Regions from separate parts of the Pseudomonas sp. Ors-4-3C genome, predicted to be linked through region 2. Evidence: riboswitches for the same ligand, from Rfam matches in the RefSeq annotation. Region 2 holds a riboswitch; the other holds the start of a gene.
The links. Region 2 has a riboswitch for cobalamin ahead of ACVHNU_RS11940 (CbtB domain-containing protein). Riboswitches for the same ligand answer to the same signal wherever they lie in the genome.
Positions count from the first base shown of each region.

Region 1: another riboswitch for cobalamin. It lies ahead of cobO (cob(I)yrinic acid a,c-diamide adenosyltransferase); the one in region 2 lies ahead of ACVHNU_RS11940 (CbtB domain-containing protein).

Region 1 covers NZ_CM146900.1:1,071,799-1,082,623, reverse strand. The annotation lists gene ACVHNU_RS05050 (adenosylcobinamide-GDP ribazoletransferase) at 1-686, opposite strand, end outside; gene cobC (alpha-ribazole phosphatase family protein) at 688-1,263, opposite strand; gene cobT (nicotinate-nucleotide--dimethylbenzimidazole phosphoribosyltransferase) at 1,260-2,315, opposite strand; gene cobU (bifunctional adenosylcobinamide kinase/adenosylcobinamide-phosphate guanylyltransferase) at 2,312-2,833, opposite strand; gene ACVHNU_RS05030 (cobyric acid synthase) at 2,950-4,401, opposite strand; gene cobD (threonine-phosphate decarboxylase CobD) at 4,398-5,390, opposite strand; gene cbiB (adenosylcobinamide-phosphate synthase CbiB) at 5,383-6,291, opposite strand; gene bluB (5,6-dimethylbenzimidazole synthase) at 6,288-6,938, opposite strand; gene ACVHNU_RS05010 (cobyrinate a,c-diamide synthase) at 6,986-8,335, opposite strand; gene cobO (cob(I)yrinic acid a,c-diamide adenosyltransferase) at 8,332-8,943, opposite strand; cobalamin riboswitch at 9,025-9,254, opposite strand; partial or broken gene ACVHNU_RS05000 (hypothetical protein) at 9,419-10,004, shown strand; gene ACVHNU_RS04995 (PQQ-dependent sugar dehydrogenase) at 10,071-10,825, shown strand, end outside.
Region 2 covers NZ_CM146900.1:2,672,233-2,683,057, forward strand. The annotation lists gene cobN (cobaltochelatase subunit CobN) at 1-925, opposite strand, end outside; gene cobW (cobalamin biosynthesis protein CobW) at 929-1,999, opposite strand; cobalamin riboswitch at 2,098-2,310, opposite strand; cobalamin riboswitch at 3,362-3,582, shown strand; gene ACVHNU_RS11940 (CbtB domain-containing protein) at 3,705-3,902, shown strand; gene ACVHNU_RS11945 (CbtA family protein) at 3,914-4,612, shown strand; gene ACVHNU_RS11950 (cobalamin biosynthesis protein) at 4,609-5,022, shown strand; gene cobM (precorrin-4 C(11)-methyltransferase) at 5,104-5,850, shown strand; gene nfuA (Fe-S biogenesis protein NfuA) at 6,039-6,623, opposite strand; gene ACVHNU_RS11965 (acyltransferase family protein) at 6,681-7,706, opposite strand; gene ACVHNU_RS11970 (fatty acid cis/trans isomerase) at 7,891-10,173, opposite strand; gene metH (methionine synthase) at 10,329-10,825, shown strand, end outside.

The DNA.
Region 1 (10,825 bases), 1.6 Mb from region 2:
AGCAACGCCCCCGCCGTATCGCCCGTAGTCCCGCCCAACCGCCGCATCATCACCTGCCGCAGCCAGACAAACCCAACGAACGCGACAACCAGCGCAACAATCGCTGTCACCCCGGCAATCAGCAAGCAGGCCAGCACACTCGCCCCTAGCACCCAACAACCGGCCCGGCGCGGCACATGATCAGCCAACGCCTGCCCCAACCCACCCGCTCGCACATACGGCGTGGTCAGAAACAGCCCCAGCAACGCCGCACGTCCCAGCAACGGCACGATGAGCAACATCAGCGCATGCCCTTGCTCGATCAGCGCCAGCAACGCGCAGAACTTCAGCAGCAACACCAACACCAGCGTCACCACGGCAATCGGCCCGCTGCGCGGATCTTTCATGATCGTCAGCGTGCGCTCGCGATCACCGAAGCCACCGAGCCAGGCATCGGCGCTGTCAGCCAGACCATCGAGGTGCAGCGCCCCGCTGAGCAGCACCCACACCGTCAGCAACAGCGCCGCATGCAGCAGCAACGGCGCGCCGCTCAATGCCAGGTTCAACACCCAGAGGATCACCCCGAACAGCAGCCCCACCAGCGGATAAAACAGCAGCGAACGCCCGAGCTGTTCCGGCTGCGGCATCCCCGGCAGACGAATCGGCAAGCTGCTGAGAAATTGCAGGGCGATCCACAGTGGCAGCATCTCAGTGACCTTCCTTCAGCACGCCATCGGCTTCGACGCTGAGCGCGAACAGCGCAGCATGCGCGACTTCGACATTGAGCAACTGCTCTCGCGGCAAACCACGCGCCTGCGCCAGCAGCAGGCGCATCACGCCACCATGACTGATCAGCAACACGCGCTCGCCGGCATAGGCCTGATGCAAACGCGCCACCGCGCCGAGCACGCGAGCCGCAAAATCACTGACCGGTTCGCCCTGCGGCGGCGTGAACGAATACGGATCGGCCCAGAACAGCCCCAGCGCCTCGGCATCAGTCTCCATCAACGCCGCTGCGCTCTGCCCTTCCCAGGCACCGAAATGCAATTCCTGCAGATCCTTGTCCAAATGAACCGGCAGATTCAGTTGCTCGCCCAACTCGGCAGCAAACCGCGCACACCGCTGCAGCGGCGAACTGACCAGCCGATCCCACGGCCCACCTGCCACCACGGCGGCACGCATCTGTGCCCAGCCTTTTTCAGTCAGCGCATCATCGAGGCTGCCGCGCAAACCGCCGCCCAGTTCAGTCTCACCGTGACGCAGCAGGTCCAGACGTAACGTCATGCCGGACGATCCGCCACCGCGGCTTCGGCAAACGTCGCCATTTGCCCGTGCAGGTCGCAGGCCAGACGCAACAGCGGCACAGCCAACGCCGCCCCACTGCCCTCACCCAGACGCAAGCCAAGCTCCAGCAGCGGTTCAGCGTTGAGGGTTTCCAGCACGTGGCGATGGCCCGGCTCGGCGCCACGGTGGCCGAACAGCAGCCACTCGCGGCAGGCCGGATTCAGCCGCACCGCCACCAGCGCAGCGACCGTGCAGATAAACCCGTCGACCAGCACCGCAACGCCTTCCTGCGCACAGGCCAGGTACGCGCCGACCAGTGCGGCGATTTCAAATCCGCCGAGGTTGAACAGGGTTTGCAGCGCATCGCCACGTTGCGCCGCGTGCAACGCCAGTGCGCGCTCGATCACTTGCGCTTTATGGCTGACGCCTTCGGCATTCAACCCGGTACCGGGACCGGTCAAGTGCACCACCGGACAGTCGAGCAAGGCACAGGCCAGCGCACTGGCGGCGGTGGTGTTGCCGATGCCCATTTCGCCGCCGATGAACAACTGTGCGCCAGCGGCTTTGGCCCGCAGCACGCTGTCACGACCGGCCTGCAACGCGAGTTCGCCCTGCGCCCGGGTCATCGCCGCGCCCTTGGCGAAATTCGCTGTGCCCGGGCCGATGTTCAGATGCAGTACGCCCGGCAGATTCAGTGACGGCGTCACGGTACCCAGATCGACCACTTCCAGACGCGCATCGAGCTGCCGCGCCAGCACGCTGATTGCCGCACCGCCGCTGACGAAGTTGAGCAACATCTGCCCGGTGACTTCCTGCGGGAACGCGGAAACGCCTTCCGCGACCACCCCGTGATCACCGGCAAAAATCGCGATCCACACCTGTTCAATCGTCGGTTTGATCTGCCCCTGCAATCCGGCCAGTTGCACCGCCACGGTTTCGAGGCGACCGAGGGAACCGGCCGGTTTGGTCAGTTGCTGTTGGCGCGCCGCCGCCTGTTCAACGATCTCGGCATTCACGAATTGGCACGGGTTCAACCACCACGCTTGAGTCATAACGCAGGTCCTTTCAGGGTCAGGGGCAGGCCGGCGACGGTCAGGACGACTCGCTGACAACGCTCGGCCAGAGCTTGATGCAGCCAACCGGCTTCATCGACGTAGCGGCGAGTCAATTCGCCCAGCGGCACGACACCCATTCCGGTCTCGTTGCTGACAAAAATGATTTCTCCCGGCAATGACGCCAGGCAGTCCAGCAGGGCTTCACGCTCGGCAGCGAGACGCGCGGCGTCATCGAGCATCAGCAGATTGGTCAGCCACAGGGTCAGGCAATCCACCAGCAGGCAACGCTCGGCGCTGGCGTTTTCACGCAGGACACGGGCCAGCTCCAATGGTTCTTCGATCAGCGCCCATTCGGCCGGACGCCGCGCGCGGTGATGGGCGACGCGTTCGTTCATCTCGCCGTCCAGCGGCTGGCTGGTGGCGATGTAAGTGACCGCCAGGTGGCTGGCGCTGGCGAGTTTTTCCGCCAGGCGACTTTTGCCGGAGCGGGCGCCGCCGAGGATCAATTGGAGCATGGTTCATTCCTTCAAATTGGCGGTGTACCGGTTTCAGTCATCGCGAGCAGGCTCACCCCTACAGGAGATCGCGAACAATTCACTGTAGGAGTGAGCCTGCTCGCGATGAATCCACCTCAAATCCCGCAGAGCTGACGCAGCAGCCCGGTATCCAGATGCTGCTCCACCAGATCCGCCAGCCGCTCGATATCGCGCTCGCGCAAGCCGTGGTAATCCACCTCCTGCACATCGCTCAACCCGGCCCAGCGCAGCAACGCGGCACTGGCTTGCGGTGATTCGAACAAGCCGTGCAGATAAGTACCGAACACCTGCCCGTCCAGACTCTGCGCACCGTCACAACGGCCGTCATCCAGATGCACCGCCGCGTTCTCCAGCGCCGGCCCCAGCGTCACGCCCGCATGGATTTCATAGCCACTGACCTCGGCGCTTTCCAGCGCCAGACGTCCGCGCACATTGCGCAATTGCTTCTCGGCTTCCAGCGTGGTTTCGAACGCCAGCAAACCCAGACCGACACTGGATCCCGGCGCGCCTTCCAGGCCCAGCGGATCGTGTACTTGCTCGCCAAGCATTTGCAGACCACCACAAATCCCCAGCAACTTGCCGCCATAACGCAGGTGCCGATTGATTGCCGCGTCCCAGCCATTGGCACGCAGATACGCGAGATCGCTGCGCACGCTTTTCGAGCCGGGCAGGATGATCAAGTCGGCAGCCGGAATCGCCTGCCCCGGGCCGACGAATTGCAGATCGACCTGCGGATGCAAACGCAGCGGATCAAAGTCCGTGTGATTGCTGATGCGCGGCAGCACCGGCACCACCACTTTCAGCACTTGTTCGGCTTTGTCGGTCTGGCGCTGGTCGATGCCGTCCTCGGCTTCCAGGTGCAGATCCATCACGTACGGCAGCACGCCGACCACCGGTTTGCCGGTGCGCTGTTCCAGCCAGTCGAGGCCTGGTTGCAGCAAGGCGATGTCACCGCGAAAACGGTTGATGATGAAGCCCTTGACCCGCGCCTGCTCGCTCGGCGACAGCAGTTCAAGCGTGCCGACCAGATGAGCGAAAACGCCGCCGCGATTGATGTCGGCGATCAGCAGCACCGGGCAATCCACCGCTTCGGCAAAGCCCATGTTGGCGATGTCACCGGCACGCAGATTGATCTCGGCCGGCGAGCCAGCGCCTTCGACCATCACCAGCGGATACGCCGCGCTGAGTCGCTGGTGCGACGCGAGCACCGCTTGCATGGCGATGGCTTTGTAGTCGTGATACGCCACCGCGTTCATGCTGGTGACCGCGCGGCCATGGATGATCACCTGCGCGCCGGTGTCGCTGTTGGGCTTGAGCAGCACCGGATTCATGTCGGTGTGCGGTTCGAGGTGCGCCGCTTGCGCCTGCACCGCTTGCGCCCGGCCGATCTCGCCGCCGTCGGCGGTCACTGCGCTGTTGAGCGCCATGTTCTGCGGCTTGAACGGCACCACCGCCACACCCTGTCGGGTGGCCCAGCGGCACAGCGCCGTCACCAGCGTGCTTTTACCGGCATCGGAAGTGGTGCCTTGCACCATCAGGGTGGTCATTTCAATTCCTTGGCAAAGGCTTGCAGCGCGTGTTCGAGACGCGCTTCTTCAGCGGCGTTGGCGGGCAGACCGAAACGCAAACTGCTGTTGTGAACGAAGATGCGCAGGAGGATGCCGCGCCGGGCCATGAATTCGTGCAGCGCCGCCGCGTGCTCGGTGATCAGCCACTGAAACAACGCGCAACCGCCGTGGGGTTTGAAGCCGTAGCGCTCCAGCAGCAGCGCCAGACGTTCACTGGCCTCATCGCTGCGAATACGTTGCCGGGTCTGCGCTTCGGTGTCTTGCAGACAGGCCTGACCGAGCACCCGCGTCGGCCCGCTGACCGCCCAGGGGCCGACCTGTTCGGCGAGCAATCTGAGCAATTTGCGCTCGGCCAGCACAAAGCCCAGACGCACTCCGGCCAGACCGAAAAACTTGCCGAACGAGCGCAGCACAATCAAACCGATCTGGTGGGTATGCGGCGCCAGACTCAGCTGCGGCGTGTTGTCCATGAACGCTTCATCGACCACCAGCCAGCCGCCACGCTGAGCCAGCCGCGCGTGCCAATCGAGCAGCCGCGCCGGGGTCAGGCTCAGGCCTGTAGGGTTGTTCGGATTGACCACCACCAGCACGTCGAGGCTGTCGAGAAAGAATTCGACTTCCTGCTCCAGCACTTCGCGCACGATGTAACCGCTGCGGCGCCAGGCTTCGGCGTGCTCGGCATAACACGGCGACAACACGCCGACCTTGCCGGCGCGACGCAAACGCGGCAGCAACTGGATCGCCATTTGCGAACCGGCCACCGGCAGCACCTGCGAGGCGCCGTAGTAATCGCACGCGGCCTGCTCCAGTCCGTCATCGGTTTCCGGCAAGCGTGCCCAGGCGCGCAACGGGATCTCCGGCACCGCAAATGGCCACGGCGCGAGGCCGCTGGACAGGTCGAGCCAGTCAGCCTCGGCAATCCCGTAATCGAGTGCAGCCTTGCGCAGCCGGCCACCGTGCTCAAGCATAGAATTCAGCCCCCACGCAGAGAATCAGCAGCCATAACCATACCCCGCGCTGGACCAATTGCCAGCCGCGATCAATCGAATCGGCATCGGCTGGCGGCCCCTCACCCAGTTGTGGACGCTCATGCAGTTCGCCGTGATAGATCGCCGGCCCGCCCAGTTCGACACCCAATGCACCGGCACCGGCCGCCATCACCGGACCGGCGTTAGGGCTGTCCCATTGCGGCCCCTGAGTGCGCCAGCATTTCCAGGCAAGCCGGGTGTTGCCCAGCAGCGCGTAGGTCAGCGCCACCAGCCGGGCCGGAATGTAGTTGAGCACGTCGTCGATTTTTGCCGCGCACCAGCCGAAGCGCTCAAAGCGTTCGTTGCGATAGCCCCACATCGCGTCGAGGGTATTGCTCAGGCGATAAAGCACCACGCCCGGCGCACCAGCCACGACAAACCAGAACAGCGCGGCGAACACCGCGTCACTGCCGTTTTCCAGCACCGATTCAGTCGCGGCGCGAGCGACGGCGGTGCTGTCCAGTTCGCTGGTCTGGCGACTGACCAGATAGCCGACGCGTTTGCGCGCCTCTTGCAGATCATCAGCGCGCAAGGCCGCGGCTACCGGCGCGACATGCTCACCGAGGCTGCGCATGCCGAGGGCGCAATACAGCGCCAGGATCTCGACGATCCAGCCCACGTACGGTGCCCAGGAAAACGCAGTGGCGAGCAAGGTCAGCGGCAATACCGCGATCACCCACGCAGTGACCCCGTGACTGCGCCAGCCACGCCCGCCTGCATTGAAACGGCGCTCGATGCGCCCGGCAAAATTGCCGAACGCCACCAGCGGATGCCAGCGTTTCGGTTCACCCAGCAGCGCATCCAGCGCGACCGCGGCGACACTCAACAACGCCACACTCATTGACTCACTCCCCAATAATTTTCGTACAGCAACTCATTGAGCGGACGCGCCTGCGCCCACCCTTCGAGTACCAGCATCGGCGCCGGATAGAATTCCTTGACCGGGCCCAGGCACAACACTGCCAGCGGCTTGGCCCCGGCCGGCAACTGCAGCAGATCGGCCAGTGCCTGCGGTTCGAACAGCGACACCCAGCCCATGCCCAGTCCTTCGGCACGGGACGCCAGCCACAGATTCTGAATCGCGCAGGACAGCGAGGCCATGTCCATTTCCGGCAGCGTACGACGGCCGAAAATGTGTTTTTCGCGATCATCCATCAGCGCTGCGACCAGCACTTCGGCGCAATCATTGATGCCTTCGACCTTGAGCTTCATGAACTCGTCGCTGCGCTCGCCGAGGGCTTCGGCGGTGCGGATGCGCTCTTCTTCGACGAGGTGCTGAATCTGCCCGCGCAAGGCGCGATCGCTGATGCGGATGAAGCGCCACGGCTGCATCAGGCCGACGCTGGGCGCCTGATGCGCGGCTTCGAGCAGGCGGCGCAGCAGCTCCGGTTCGACCGTGCCGCCGGTGAAGTGGCGCATGTCGCGGCGTTCGGCGATGGCACGGTAGACGGCCTGGCGCTCGGCTTCGGTGAATGCGTTGTCGGTCATGGACTCTTCGCGAGCAGGCTCGCTCCCACATTGGACGGGGTGCTTGCTCAAGAAACGCGATCCCCTGTGGGAGCGAGCTTGCTCGCGAAGGCGGCCTGACATTCTGGCGCAAACAACGCGGCAATCGCCGTCGGATTCGACGGAAAGTAGAAATGCACGTACGACGCCGTCATCCGCCCTTGCCGATAAACCGCCTCGGCCCCACGCCCGCCGTTCGGGCTCAGGCCTCGGGCAATCGGCGTCAGATCGGTGCTGGTCAGGGAATGGTGATAGGTGTGACCGCGCAACGAACCTTCCGGCAAATCCACCGCTTGCAGTGCCAGTGCCGCCAGACGTTTTTGCATCACCGCCTCACCGCGCAGCAGCCCGACCAGTTCGGCACGGGTGCCGTCGACATCGGTCAACGCGTCGAGCAGATAGAGCATGCCGCCACATTCGGCGAGCAGCGGTTTGCCGGCGGCGTGGTGCGCACGGATCGCGTCGAGCATCGCGGTGTTTTGCGCCAGCGCGACATGGTGCAATTCCGGGTAACCACCGGGCAGATACAGACTGTCGGCCTCGGGTAATTGGGTATCGCGGATCGGCGAGAAGAAACTCAACTCGGCGCCCATCGCCCGCAGCAGATCGAGACTGGCGCCATAGGTGAAGGCAAAAGCCTCATCGCGAGCGACAGCAATGCGCACGCCATCGAGCAGCGGTTCAGCAGGGTTCACTTCGGGCGCGGCGAATGCCACGGCCGGTGGCAGCGCTACCTCGCAACTGCTGGCCAGGGCTTCGGCGGCGGCGTCGAGGCGCAGGTCGAGGTCATTCAGTTCGCTCGCCTGTACCAGACCGAGATGGCGGCTCGGCAACTCGATCCCGGTTTCCCGGGACAATGCGCCGTACCAGCGCAAGCCTTCGGTGAGGCTGCCTTCGAGCAATTGCGCATGACGCAAAGTGCCGACGCGGTTGGCCAGCACGCCGGCAAACGGCAAGTCCGGCTGATAGCGCGCCAGCCCCAACGCCAATGCGCCGAAGGTCTGGGCCATGGCGGTACCGTCGATCACGCCGAGCACCGGCACGCCGAAATGCCGCGCCAGATCAGCGCTGGATGGCGTGCCGTCGAACAGGCCCATCACGCCTTCGATCAGGATCAGATCGGCTTCGGCGGCGGCTTCCCACAACAGCCGGCGGCTTTCCTGCTCGCCGACCATCCACATGTCCAGTTGATACACCGGCGCACCGCTGGCGCGCTCGAGAATCATCGGGTCGAGGAAATCCGGGCCGCACTTGAACACGCGCACCTTGCGCCCTTGGTTACGATGCAAGCGAGCGAGCGCGGCGGTGACGGTGGTCTTGCCCTGACCGGAGGCCGGCGCGGCAATCAGTACCGCCGGGCAGTGACGTGGTTGATTCAAAGTTCGACGCCTTTCTGCGCTTTGATGCCGGCCTGGAAGGCGTGTTTGAGCATGCCCATTTCGGTGACGGTATCGCCCATCTCGATCATTTCCGGCTTGGCCGCGCGACCGGTGACGATCACGTGCTGCATCGGCGGACGCGCCTGCAAGTCACTGAGCACCTGATCCAGATCGAGGTAGCCGTGCTTGAGCGCGATGTTCAGTTCGTCCAGCACCACCAGGCCAATCGACGGGTCGCGCAGCAACTCGCGGGATACGGCCCACGCGGCTTCGGCGGCAGCGATGTCGCGCTGGCGATCCTGGGTTTCCCAAGTGAAGCCCTCGCCCATCACGTGAAAGCGCACTTGCTCGGGGAAGCGGCGGAAGAACAGTTCTTCGCCCGTGCTGTTGCGGCCTTTGATGAACTGCACCACGCCGCACTGCATGCCGTGGCCCATGGCGCGGGCGAGCATGCCGAACGCCGAGCTGCTTTTGCCTTTGCCATTGCCGGTCAACACCAGCACCAGGCCGCATTCGTCAGGCGAATTGGCGATGCGTTCGTCGATCACGGCTTTTTTGCGCTGCATACGCGCCAGATGGCGTTCGTCGCGCTCGGGGGAATCGGTCATGGGGGAGCTCTCCGTTGAGGCTGGATAACGGCGGGCAGGCACAAGAATAGACGGCAAAAAGCCTGGCATCGCCCACCGTGATGCCGCTGGATGGATCAGGCCGGTCTCCGGGCTCATGAGCGGCGAATCGCCTGACTGCGCGCCTTCCCGCGTCGTCGACACAGTGGCTCAATGCACAGTTTTCACTCATTTACCGTTGCGGGGGCAGCGCCGGGATCGTGATCGTTCTTCGCCTGAAGACAACCCTCACCGGCTTCCCTGTTTCACTCTGTCGACACAGGTCACAGAGCACCTGAAACAAGCCGCGAAGGTTAGAGGGTTGGGGGTGGAGCGTCAATTAAAGAGGGGGCCGTCGGGCGAATAACTGCCGCCGATCAATTATCTGACGCCAATCTTGTGCCACACTGAGACAAGTGATATCAAAGAGCCATGCTTTTGGTTGAAAAAGCACATCACAACAATAAGGATGATGACGATGCAAGGCATGATCATCAGCAACCCGCGCCTGGAATTCCTGCGCCCGATGCTTGAACGCTGGTTTGACTGTATCGACCGCTACAACGCTGTACGCGGCGACAACGACACCCCCTACTGGCATGACGAGAAAGCCAATCTCGGACTGCTCTCCGCGGCGGCATGGATGGCCGAGCTGGTAACCCTTTGCGATACCGCCACGCGCAAACAGAACGAGGACGGCGAACGCAACGCCCGCGCCGACCTGTTCATCGCCGGGGCCGAAGACCGCGCCTACCTTCAGGCGACCCAGCGCTGGCCGCGAGTCAACAACCTCAACCTGACCCAGGCTCTGCTGGAGATCACCAGCGACGCCAAACGCATCAGTTTTGCCAGCGACCTCAAGCTCGGCTGCCTGTTCGTCGCCCCGCAGAAGGCCCAGCACAGCGCCAGCCCCGAAGAGTTGCAGGACATGGTCGACGACCTGCAAAAGGAACACTGCTGCGCAGTGGCCTGGTATTTCCCCTACGCCTACCGCAAGTTGCGCAGCGAAGCGGGCAACTATCACCCGGGCATCGGCCGTGCTGTTCAAAGAGGCCCGCGGTTGAGCGGTTGAACCATCGGGTGCGCACACTCCTCTATGATTAGGCATGCATTCATAGGGAAGATCAGTAATGCGCAAAACCCAACTCGCTCTCGTCATCGCCCTCGCCGGAGGGCTCGCCGCCTGTGGTGAATCCTCCAGCCTGCAAGTTTCCGACGGCACCGGCCCGTCACCGAAACTGCCTGAACCGAACAAAACCCTGATCCCGACGGTGAACATCGCCCCGGCGATCGGCTGGCCCGCCGGCGGCAAACCGACCGCCGCAGCCGGCACGCAAGTGGCAGCGTTTGCCGAAGGCCTCGACCATCCGCGCTGGCTCTATGTCCTGCCCAACGGCGACGTGCTGGTGGCGGAAACCAACGCCCCACCGAAACCCGATGACAGCGCCGGCATTCGTGGCTGGGTGATGAAGAAAGTCATGGGCAAGGCCGGTGCTGGCGTGCCGAGCCCGAACCGCATCACCCTGCTGCGCGACGCCGACCACGATGGCGTGGCCGAAACGCGCACGGTGTTTCTGCAAAACCTCAATTCGCCGTTTGGCATGACCCTGGTCGGCAATGACCTGTACGTCGCTGACACCGATCGCCTGCTGCGTTTCCACTACGAACCCGGCGCGACCGAGATCAAGACGCAGCCGATCAAAGTCACCGACCTGCCGGGCGGCACGCTGAACCACCACTGGACCAAGAACGTCATCGCCAGCAAGGACGGCAGCAAGCTGTACGTCACCGTCGGCTCGAACAGCAACGTTGGCGAGAATGGTCTGGATAAAGAAGAAGGTCGCGCAGCGATCTGGGAAGTCGATCGCGCCACTGGCAACCACCG
Region 2 (10,825 bases):
GCCCGAGGCCCTGCTCGCTGTCGCGCCAGCCCGGTTCGTTGTCCTGAGCGCAGATCGCCTGAATCACCGGAATATTGCGCCGGAACGGCCGCAGGTGCGGGGCTTCCGGGCTGGATTGCGCGAAGCCGGTGGTGTTGAGAATCACCGCCGCCTCGACCTCATCCAGCCAGTCCTCGACCACCGACAGGCAGCCGGGTTCTTTCAGGCTGGCAACCGCGATCGGCAACGGATTGAGCCCCGCTGCCTGCAAGCGCTGGCAGAACACGTCAATGAACGCGGTGTTCGCCGCTTGCAAATGCGATCGATAAAACAAAACCGCCGCGACCGGTTGACCGGGCAGCCATTCGGCTTGCCAGTCGCTCAGTGCGGCGGTGTTTTTCTGTGGGTGGTAAATCGCCGTACGCGGCAGCGCTTGCGGCTCGCCCCAGGCGTAATCCCGCGCCAGCCAGCGGTTGGCCAGACAACGAAAGAAATCCAGCGCATTGCCCATGCCGCCCTGACGCAGGAACTGCCAGAGGCGGTCGCGATCTTCGGCGGGCACGGTGCTCAGGTCGCTGAGTTCCGGGTCGGGACGATCATCACCGGGCACCAGAATCACCTGCACGCCGCGCTCGGACAATTCCACCAGACGCTCGACGCCGTAACGCCAATAGGCGATGCCGCCGTGCAGCGAAATCAGAATGACCTTGGCGTGACGCAACACCTCATCGACATACAGATCGACCGAGGCGTGATTCTGCACCTGCATCGGATTGGCCAGGCGCAGACTCGGGTAATCCTCAGGCAGTTGCTGCGCCGCTTCGGCGAGCAGCGCCAGGCTGGAATCGCCGCTGCACAGGATCACCAGCTCGGCGGGGGTTTGTCCAAGGTCGGCAATGTTGTCATCCGACACGAAACCGCCGGGCTGGGTCCTGAGCAGGTGCATGGCTTAAACGCTGAGCGCGGCGCGCAGTTGCGCTTCGAGTTGCGCAGCGTCGAGTTCCTGACCAATCAGCACCAGACGGGTGACGCGCGCTTCGTCAGCACACCACTGGCGGTCGAAGTGCTTGTCGAAACGCGTGCCTACGCCTTGAATCAACAGGCGCATCGGCTTGTTCGGAATCGCCGCGAAGCCCTTCACGCGCAGGATGCCGTGCTTGACCACCAGTTGCGTTAGCGCGTCGAGCAGCAGGCTTTCGTCGGCTTGCGGCAGTTCGATCGAGATCGAATCGAAGGCGTCGTGATCGTGGTCATCGTGATCGTCATCACCGTCGTGGTGGTGGTCGTGATGGCTGTGGCGGCTGTCGATGTGTTCTTCAGAGCCGGCGCCGAGGCCGATCAGCACGTCCAGCGGCAGGCGACCGTTGCTGGCTTCGATGATTTTTACCGCGGGCGGCAGTTCTTCGGCGACTTCAGCGCGAACGCGAGCCAGATCTTCCGCGCTGGTCTGGTCGGCCTTGTTGAGGATCACCAGGTCGGCGCTGGCCAGTTGGTCGGCGAACAACTCATGAAGTGGCGATTCGTGATCGAGGTTCGGATCGAGTTTGCGCTGGGCATCGACCTGATCCGGGAACGCGGCGAAGGTGCCGGCGGCCACGGCCGGGCTGTCGACCACGGTGATCACCGCGTCAACCGTGCAGGCGCTGCGAATTTCCGGCCACTGGAAAGCTTGCACCAGCGGTTTTGGCAGGGCCAGACCGGACGTTTCGATCAGGATGTGGTCGAGATCACCGCGACGGGCGACCAGCTCACGCATCACCGGGAAGAACTCTTCCTGGACCGTGCAGCACAGGCAGCCGTTGGCCAGTTCATAGACGCGGCCGGTGGCTTCTTCTTCGGTGCAGCCGATGGTGCATTGCTTGAGGATTTCACCGTCGATGCCCAGTTCGCCGAACTCGTTGACGATCACGGCGATGCGACGGCCCTGAGCGTTGTCGAGCATGTGCCGCAGCAAGGTGGTTTTGCCCGAGCCGAGAAAACCGGTGACGATGGTGACGGGGAGTTTGGCCAATGTTTTCATCGGATGCCCTTTGGCAAGGTGGCGGGCATACGGGACGAGATCCGCTGCGAACGTGCGCGCGGAAGAATTCGCCACCGGATCACCCCGCCCGGTTGTAGTGAGAAATCTGTCACGAGGCAGGTCTCCTGGCTGACGGTGTTCAGGCCTTGGGCCCGGCATTCGCTGCGCCTTCCCGCTGGCTCTGTGGATTGAGCTGGCAGTGGCGTGGCAACGAACTTCACCGTTCACAGTTGCGGGGGCAGCCGCGGCTTTGACCGCGTTCCCTTCTTAGCTTCGGCGTGGGCCGAAGAACCTCGAAAGCGCAAGGCTACGCATGGCTTGAGGATGGGTCAATGTTTGGATTGGGGGCATATCCGTTGCTGCGGGGGTTGCTGATTACGGTTTCGCCGTTGCGGCGGGTCACTTTTGCCAGACTTCGGGTTAAGGGGTATGGTTTTTTTGGATTGGGGGCATATCCGTTTCTGCGGGTGTCGCCGCTGGCGGTTTCGCTCTTACAGCGAGTCACCTTTTCCAAACGCCGAAAAGGTAACCCAAAAGGCTTTGCCCCGGCGTACGGCACTTCGCTGAGGCTCAGTGTTGCCTCGCTACGGTGTCCATCCGGGGGCATCGCCTCCGGTTTGCTTCGCTGCACCTCCTCTCGATGGATGCGGCTTCGCCGCATGGCGCTGCGCGCCTATCCCCCGGATGGACACCTTCGCTCGGCCTGCCGAAGGGGCTGAAGATCAAAAGCCAAAGCCAAAGCCAAAGCCAAAGCCAAAGCCAAAGCCAAAGCCAAAGCCAAAGCCAAAGCCAAAGCAGATCAAAAGATCACAGCCTTCGGCAGTTCCTGCATGGCATTGGATGCATTCAGTTAGAAATTGGTCGGCTGGTAGGCCGCCTTCGCGAGCAAGCCCGCTCCCACAGTTGGGCCGGGTGCATCCGCAAGAAATTGGTCGGCTGTCAGGCCGCCATCGCCAGCAGGCTGGCTCCTACAATTCAGAGAGCGTACCCCCCATGCGGCGAAGCCGCCCCACTCAACACAATGAGCGTTAGCTCGAGTAAAGCTTTTGATCTCAGGGCCCGTCGGCAGGCTGAGTGGAGGGGTTTATCCGGGGGTGGGAGCGCAGCGACCGTTTGGCGCAGCCAAACACAGCGAGAGGAGGTGCAGCGAAGCAAACCGTAGGCGCTGCCCCCCGGATGAATCCCGGAGCGAAGGAACCCGAGCCTAAGCGAGGGCCGAACGTCAGGGCATAGACCTTTTGGTTACTTTTGGGGCGTTTGCCAAAAGTGACCCGCCGTAAGGGCGGAACCCTAAGTGGCCGTTACCGCAGAAACGGATATACCCACCCCACTCAATTGACTCAAATCCCCAACCCATGCTCTCCTACACAACTTGTTACGGGTGCCCTTCACAGGGTGAAACGGGAAACCGGTGAATCATGTGCTTTACTCAAAGCCATGTCAGTCCGGTGCTGCCCCCGCAACGGTAAGCGAGCGAAGCGTCGAATCCACTGTGCCGTACGGCATGGGAAGGTGACGCTTGCAGGTCGGCCTGACGCCAACCCCTCGTGAGCCCGGAGACCGGCCCGCAACACACAGTGCGCATTTTGCGTCGCTGAACATAACAAACCCGCGGTGGGCGGGCGCTGTTCGAACCTCTGCGTGCCCGACTCGCAGGGGTTTTCATGCGCTCTATCAACCCGCTGACACTCCAGAGGGAAGCGCCATGTCAATCATCAGCAGCACCGGCAGCAACACCGACAAAATCTCCAGCACCGCCACGTTGAGCCAACGCCTGACCGCCGCCATTTTCGCTTCGATCCTCGGCGCCAGCCTCGTGTACTTCGCCGGCTTCTCGCACATCGAAGCGGTGCACAACGCCGCTCACGATACCCGCCACAGCGCTGCGTTCCCGTGCCACTGAGACCTGCCGACATGATCAAGCGTATTGCGCAAACCGCAGGCTTCACCGGTCTGCTGGCCGCCCTGCTGCTGACCCTGCTGCAAAGCTTCTGGGTCTCGCCACTGATTCTGCAGGCCGAAACCTTCGAGAAATCCGAACCGGTGGCCGTTCACGAACACGCCGCCGGCACAGCCGCACACACTCACGACGCCGAAGCCTGGGAGCCGGAAAACGGCTGGCAGCGCGTGGTCTCGACCACCGGCGGCAATCTGGTGGTGGCGGTCGGTTTCGCCCTGATGCTCGCGGGTCTATACACCCTGCGCGCACCGACCAAAACCTCGCAGGGCTTGCTCTGGGGCCTGGCCGGTTACGCGACCTTCGTCCTCGCGCCGACTCTGGGCCTGCCGCCTGAACTGCCGGGCACCGCGGCGGCCGATCTGGCTTCGCGGCAAACGTGGTGGATCGGCACCGCCGCCTCCACCGCTGTCGGCCTGGCCTTGATCGTGTTCAGCCGTCACTGGCTGATGAAACTGCTGGGCGTGGCGATTCTTGCCGTGCCGCACGTGATTGGCGCACCGCAACCGGAAGTGCACTCGATGCTCGCCCCGGAAGCACTGGAAGCCCAGTTCAAAATCGCTTCACAGTTGACCAACGTGGCGTTCTGGCTGGCCCTGGGCCTGATCAGCGCCTGGTTGTTCCGCCGCAAAAGCGCTGGTCAATACCACGCATGACCGATGACCGCGCAGCGCCGACCTTCGTGGTCGGCCTGGGCTGCCAGCGCGGCTGCCCGGCCAGTACGCTGCGCGCGTTACTCGATCAGGCATTACAGGCACATCGCATCGAACTCGAAGCGGTCAAGGCATTGGCCAGCATCGATTTGAAGCGCGATGAGCCCGGTTTGCAGGAATTGGCCGCGCAACTGGCCTTGCCGCTGTTGTATTTCAGCAGCGACGAATTGGCCAGTTACCAGCAGCGGCTAAGCCATCATTCACAGATCGCCTACGAGCGCACCGGTTGCTATGGCGTCGCGGAAAGTGCCGCGCTGGCCCTCGCCGAGCAGTTGATCCAGGCTCCGGCAAAACTCCTGATTTCCCGGCAGAAATACGCTCAGGCGACACTGGCATTGGCCGGCGCTGCGTAAAATCCCGATAATCCCCCTGTTTGATCATGAGCAATCTTCATCTGAAGCGTTGCCCTGCCCCGTTTTTCACAGGACTTCTTCATGACCGTCTACTTCATCGGCGCCGGCCCCGGCGACCCGGAATTGATCACCGTCAAAGGCCAGCGGCTGATCCGCAGTTGCCCGGTGATCATCTACGCAGGCTCGCTGGTCCCGGCCGCCGTGCTGGAGGGGCATCAGGCCGAAACCGTGATCAACAGCGCCGAATTGCATCTGGAGCAGATCATTGATTTGATCAAAACTGCCCATGCCAAGGGCCAGGATGTGGCGCGGGTGCATTCGGGTGATCCAAGCCTGTATGGCGCGATTGGCGAGCAGATTCGTTATCTGCGCGAATTGCAGATTCCGTTCGAGATCATTCCCGGCGTGACGGCTACGGCTGCTTGCGCAGCGTTGCTGGGCGCGGAACTGACGCTGCCGGACGTTTCGCAGAGCGTGATTCTGACTCGTTACGCCGATAAAACTGCGATGCCGGCGGGTGAGGAACTGAGCAGTCTGGCGCAGCATGGCGCGACCATGGCGATTCACCTGGGGGTCAATCATCTGCAGAAGATCATTGGCGAACTGCAGCCACATTACGGCGCGGATTGCCCGATTGCGGTGATTCACCGGGCGACATGGCCGGATCAGGATTGGGTGCTAGGGACGCTGGAGGATATTGCCGCGAAGGTTGCGGCCAAGGGGTTTCGGCGTACGGCGTTGATTCTGGTTGGACGGGTGTTGGGGAGTGAGGTGTTTGGCGAATCGTCGCTTTATCGCGCGGGGCATGCGCACCTGTACAGGCCCTGAAAGCAATTGTGGCGAGGGAGCTTGCTCCCGCCGGATCGCGGAGCGATCCCAAAACCGGACAACCCATTCATCACGGGTAAATGCATTGTCCGATTTGTGACTGCTTCGCAGTCAAGCGGGACGGTGCGGCGATCCGACAAGCTCCCTCGCCACAGCGCCGTTTTTCATGTTCGCAGTGAACACCTTACTCAGTAGTAGGCGTTTTCTTTCTGCGTGTGGTCGGTCACGTCGCGAACACCTTTGAGCTCTGGGATACGCTCGAGCAAGGTGCGTTCGATGCCTTCCTTCAGGGTCACGTCGGCCTGGCCGCAGCCTTGGCAGCCGCCGCCGAACTGCAGCACGGCGATGCCGTCCTCAACCACATCGATCAGGCTGACCTGACCGCCGTGGCTGGCCAGCCCCGGGTTGATTTCGGTTTGCAGGTAGTAGTTGATGCGCTCGTTGACCGGGCTGTCGGCGTTGACCATCGGTACTTTGGCGTTTGGCGCCTTGATGGTCAGCTGGCCGCCCATGCGGTCGGTGGCGTAATCGACGACGGCATCGTCGAGGAACGCTTCGCTGAACGAGTCGATGTAAGCGGTGAAGCTTTTCAGCCCCAGCGCGGTATCTTCAGGTTTTTCTTCGCCCGGCTTGCAGTAGGCAATGCAGGTTTCGGCGTACTGGGTGCCAGGCTGGGTGATGAAGACGCGGATGCCGATGCCCGGGGTGTTCTGCTTGGAGAGCAGATCGGCCAGGTAATCGTGGGCGGCGTCGGTAATGGTAATAGCGGTCATGGAAACTCCTCGCAGGCTTGGGCGCAGTTTACGCCAATCATCGCGCGGCACAAAGTCCTAGTATTTTTGTCGGGAAAGCTCGGCAGCTGATTGACCGACAGGTTCGCGATCAATCCGCGCTTTAAGCCACTGATAGCTGCGTTTTTCCACCCATTCGTAACTCAGCCACGAGCCCACACCGATGGCCAGAGCACAGACAACGAACATCAGATACGGGTTGATCCCGTAGCGCCGCGCAATAAAACCACCCGCCGACAGCACCAGTACGTGCATCAGGTACACCGAATAGGAACAGTCACCGAGCCATTTCATCACCCGGCTGCGCTCGACGTAGCGTTCCAGTGCGATACAGGACATCACCAGCACCGCGCTCGGCACGCCCCAGTTCAACAGCCTTGGCGCTGGCGCCAGGTGATAGATCGCCATCATCGCAGCACCAATCGCCACCAGCGGCAGCCACAGCCCCGCGCCGATCCAGCCCCGGCGATACAGCACGCCAATGCCGATCCCCAGCAAAAACTCGTAAACGATGTCCGAACGGTAGAACTCATTGAGCCAGCCGAACGCCTGGCACGCCGAAAACAGCAACGCGGCGACCACCAGCAAGCGCAACTGCCAGCGGAACACCAGCGCGCATGCAAACAACACATAAAAGAACATTTCGTAGTTGAGCGTCCAGCCGACATTCAGCGTCGGATAAATCCCGTAGCCGCCGGGGTTTTGCGCAGGGATGAATAACAACGACGCGAGGAAATGCGCCCAATCCACCGTCTGATCCGGCAACATCGGCCGGGCGAACACCACCAGCAACGCCATCAGCAGCGTGTACAGCCAATACGCCGGGACAATGCGAAACAGCCGATAGAGCAGAAACCGCGCCGGGGGCAACGCTTTGCTTTCGGTAGACAGGAAGATCACCAGCCCGCTGATGACGAAAAAGATATCGACGCCGACTGCGCCTTTGTCGATGAAGAACTGTCCGACCGGGCCGCGCGCCTTGAAATCGAAGAAAATCTGCATGAAGTGGTGGCAGACCACGGTCCACGCGGCAAGCGCCCGCAGGGCCTGCACTGAAATCAACATGATCGGCTCCTGTCCACAACTCTCAAAACCACCGCCGATCCCTTGTAGGAGTGAGACTGCTCGCGATGACGGCATGTCAGGCGACAACCATTCTGAATGGACTCACGCCATCGCGAGCAAGCTCACTCCTACAGGGAATGTGCGGTGTTGCTTAGAGTTGGGACAGCAGACCAGCCCCAAACGATCAAAGATTCTCGTAGCGGTTCATGTCCAGCACGCCCTCTTCCACCGGATCGGTTTCGTGGAGGTATTGGCTCAGGTCGTGGAAATAGAACCAGAATTGCGGATGACTGCGACGAATCCCCCAGCGTTCGACGATTTTCTCGAAGCGCTCAGCATCCTTGGCGGTTTCCATGGCATCGACAAACTCCGGTACTTGCTCGGCCGGAATGTTGAAGATGAAGTTCGGATAGCTGCTGAGCACGCCCGGATAGAGGGTCAAGGTGTCCAGCCCCGGTTGATAGCGCAGCGATTCCCCCAGCAGGAACGCCACGTTACTGTGCGCGCGATTGCGCAGCAGGCTGTACATCTCGCGTTTCCCGCTGCGGGTTTCGATGCGCAGCATGGTCGCTTCCGGCAACTGGTCGATGACCTTCAAACCGGCGGCCGGACGTGACGTCAGGCGACTCAGCGCCTGCTCGGCATTTTGCAGGGCCGGGTCGATATTCGGCCGCGAGCAGTAGGCGCCGTCACAGCGGTTGATCGGATCGGGCCGCGCATTCAGATCGCCGTAACGCGCCAGCAACTGCATGGCGAAGTCGTATTTCGGGTCCTTCGGATCGAGTTTCAGCGCGGTCGGCTTGTCGTCATCGATGGCTTCGTAGTCGAGCCACATCTTGAACTGGCCGCTGCTCTGATACCAATCGTCGAGGTAGTCTTCGCGGGAATCGGCCGGCATCAGGCGCAGGAAGTTCTGTTCGGCGCCGTTGCGGATCAGGTCGAAATACAGGCGGGTCTGCGCCTGATGGGAAACGTTGCCGAACACATCGAAGTTGACCGCCAACTGGTAATAGGTGCGCTCCAGCAGCGGATAGTCGAACAGCCACATCGTCTGTGGCACTTCGCCGATCAGGCCTTTGGTCACCGAGGCACTGTCGAAGTGACGGAAAATGCTCAGCAGCGCGTTGTCGTTGCCGGCCCACAGCGTCGACCAGCTCGGCGCCGGTAAATCGGCGTAGCTGTCGCGACGCAGCGCTTCGTACTTGTTTCGTTTGTCGCGGTAGTTGTGCCACAGACTCAGGACGCTGCCGACGTCATCGTTCTGACCTGGCATCGCCAGCAGCGGCGTGGCCTGGCCGCGATAGACCGGGTCGGTGATGTACAGGTCGTGTTCCGGCGCCTGAAACAGCGCCCAGAAGTTGTCGCGGATCACGTCCGTCGCAATCTGCCCACGGCACACCGGCCCACGAATGAAGGTGCGTACGAAGTATTCGGCGTTATCGAGCATGAACTGGTAGCGCGCCTGCGCCGGAATCGCCTCAAAGGTGGCAAACGGGTTGGCCCGACTCTGCGGGCCGTAACCCGGCAACGCACTGACCTGCCAGTTGCCGCTGTAGAACAGGCTCTTGACCCGCGCCATCTTCGCCGCGCTCAGCGGATAGGTGATGTGGGTCTTGTGCACGATCACCCCTTGCACCGGCCACAAACGGTAGTAAACCTGAGTGCCCGGGTCGTCATTCGGGCGACGGGTGGCGATCAGATCGATCGGCTGGCCGCTCGGCGTGCGCGAACGCACCCACTGGAAGTAATGCCCAGGCTCACCGTTCTTGAAATAGAGGTGCGCGAGGAACCAGTGTTCGAACAACCAACGCCCAACCAGGCTTTCCCGCGCCCCCGGCTGGTTGAGCAGGTTTTCCCACTGGACGATTTGCAGCGCTTCTTTGGCGCTCGGCACCAGACCTTGCTCGTCGATCGGCGCACCGGATGCCAGCCAGCGTTGCAGGGTCTGGTATTGCTGATCGGTCAGGCCGGTCACCGCCAGCGGCATGCCTTCTTTCGGATGGGCGCCGGCATAGCCTGCAAACTCGGCGGGCATCGCACACATGTTTTCCCGTTGCAGGCCGAGGACGATGTCTTCCGGCAGTTTGGCGTTGGGCGTCAGCGGGGTTTTGTGACCCAGTTCCAGCATCCGCGCCATCAATGCGGCCTGACTGCCTTGGGCATCAAGTACCGAATAGAAGCCTTTCTGCTGCCAGGCACGTTTGCCGAAGGCGTCGTAGAACAATCGAGTGGTCGGCGCGGCTTGAGTACGCTCGCCATCGTAGACCGGCATCTTGCTCGCGCCCCGCCCTGCACCTTCGCCGCTGCCCAGATTGAGCTGGCAGGCAGAGTCGTAGCAGGCATGGCAAGCCACACACTTCTCGGTGAAGATTGGCTGAATATCTCGGGTATAAGAGATCGCGGGCTCTTGCGCAACGGCGCCCCAGCTTAAAAACAGCATGAAAATGCTGATGACGCGGTACGACATGCCCATGATCCCGATCGTGAAAAAAACGCCGCGATTCTACAGTATGACGCCCGTACCAACATGAGCGATATTCATGCAAAACCACCACACGCTCCAAAACCACACAGGTTTGTTATGATCCCGGCCCTTCGTCATGGTCTTTTCGAGTAGTCCCAATGTCCGATCGCAGCGTCCGCCTTCAAGCTCTCAAGCAAGCCCTCAAAGAGCGCATCCTGATTCTCGACGGCGGCATGGGCACGATGATCCAGAGCTACAAGCTCGAAGAACAGGATTATCGCGGCAAACGCTTCGCTGACTGGCCGAGTGACGTCAAGGGCAACAACGACCTGTTGGTGATCACCCGTCCGGACGTGATCGGCGGCATCGAGAAGGCTTATCTGGATGCGGGCGCCGACATTCTGGAAACCAACACCTTCAACGCCACGCGCATTTCCATGGCCGACTACGGCATGGAAGAGCTGGCGTACGAATTAAACGTAGAAGGCGCACGACTGGCGCGCAAGGTGGCCGACGCCAAGACCGCCGAGAACCCGGACAAGCCGCGCTTCGTCGCCGGCGTGCTCGGCCCTACCAGCCGCACCTGCTCGCTGTCGCCTGACGTAAACAACCCCGGCTACCGCAACGTCACCTTTGATGAACTAGTGGAGAACTA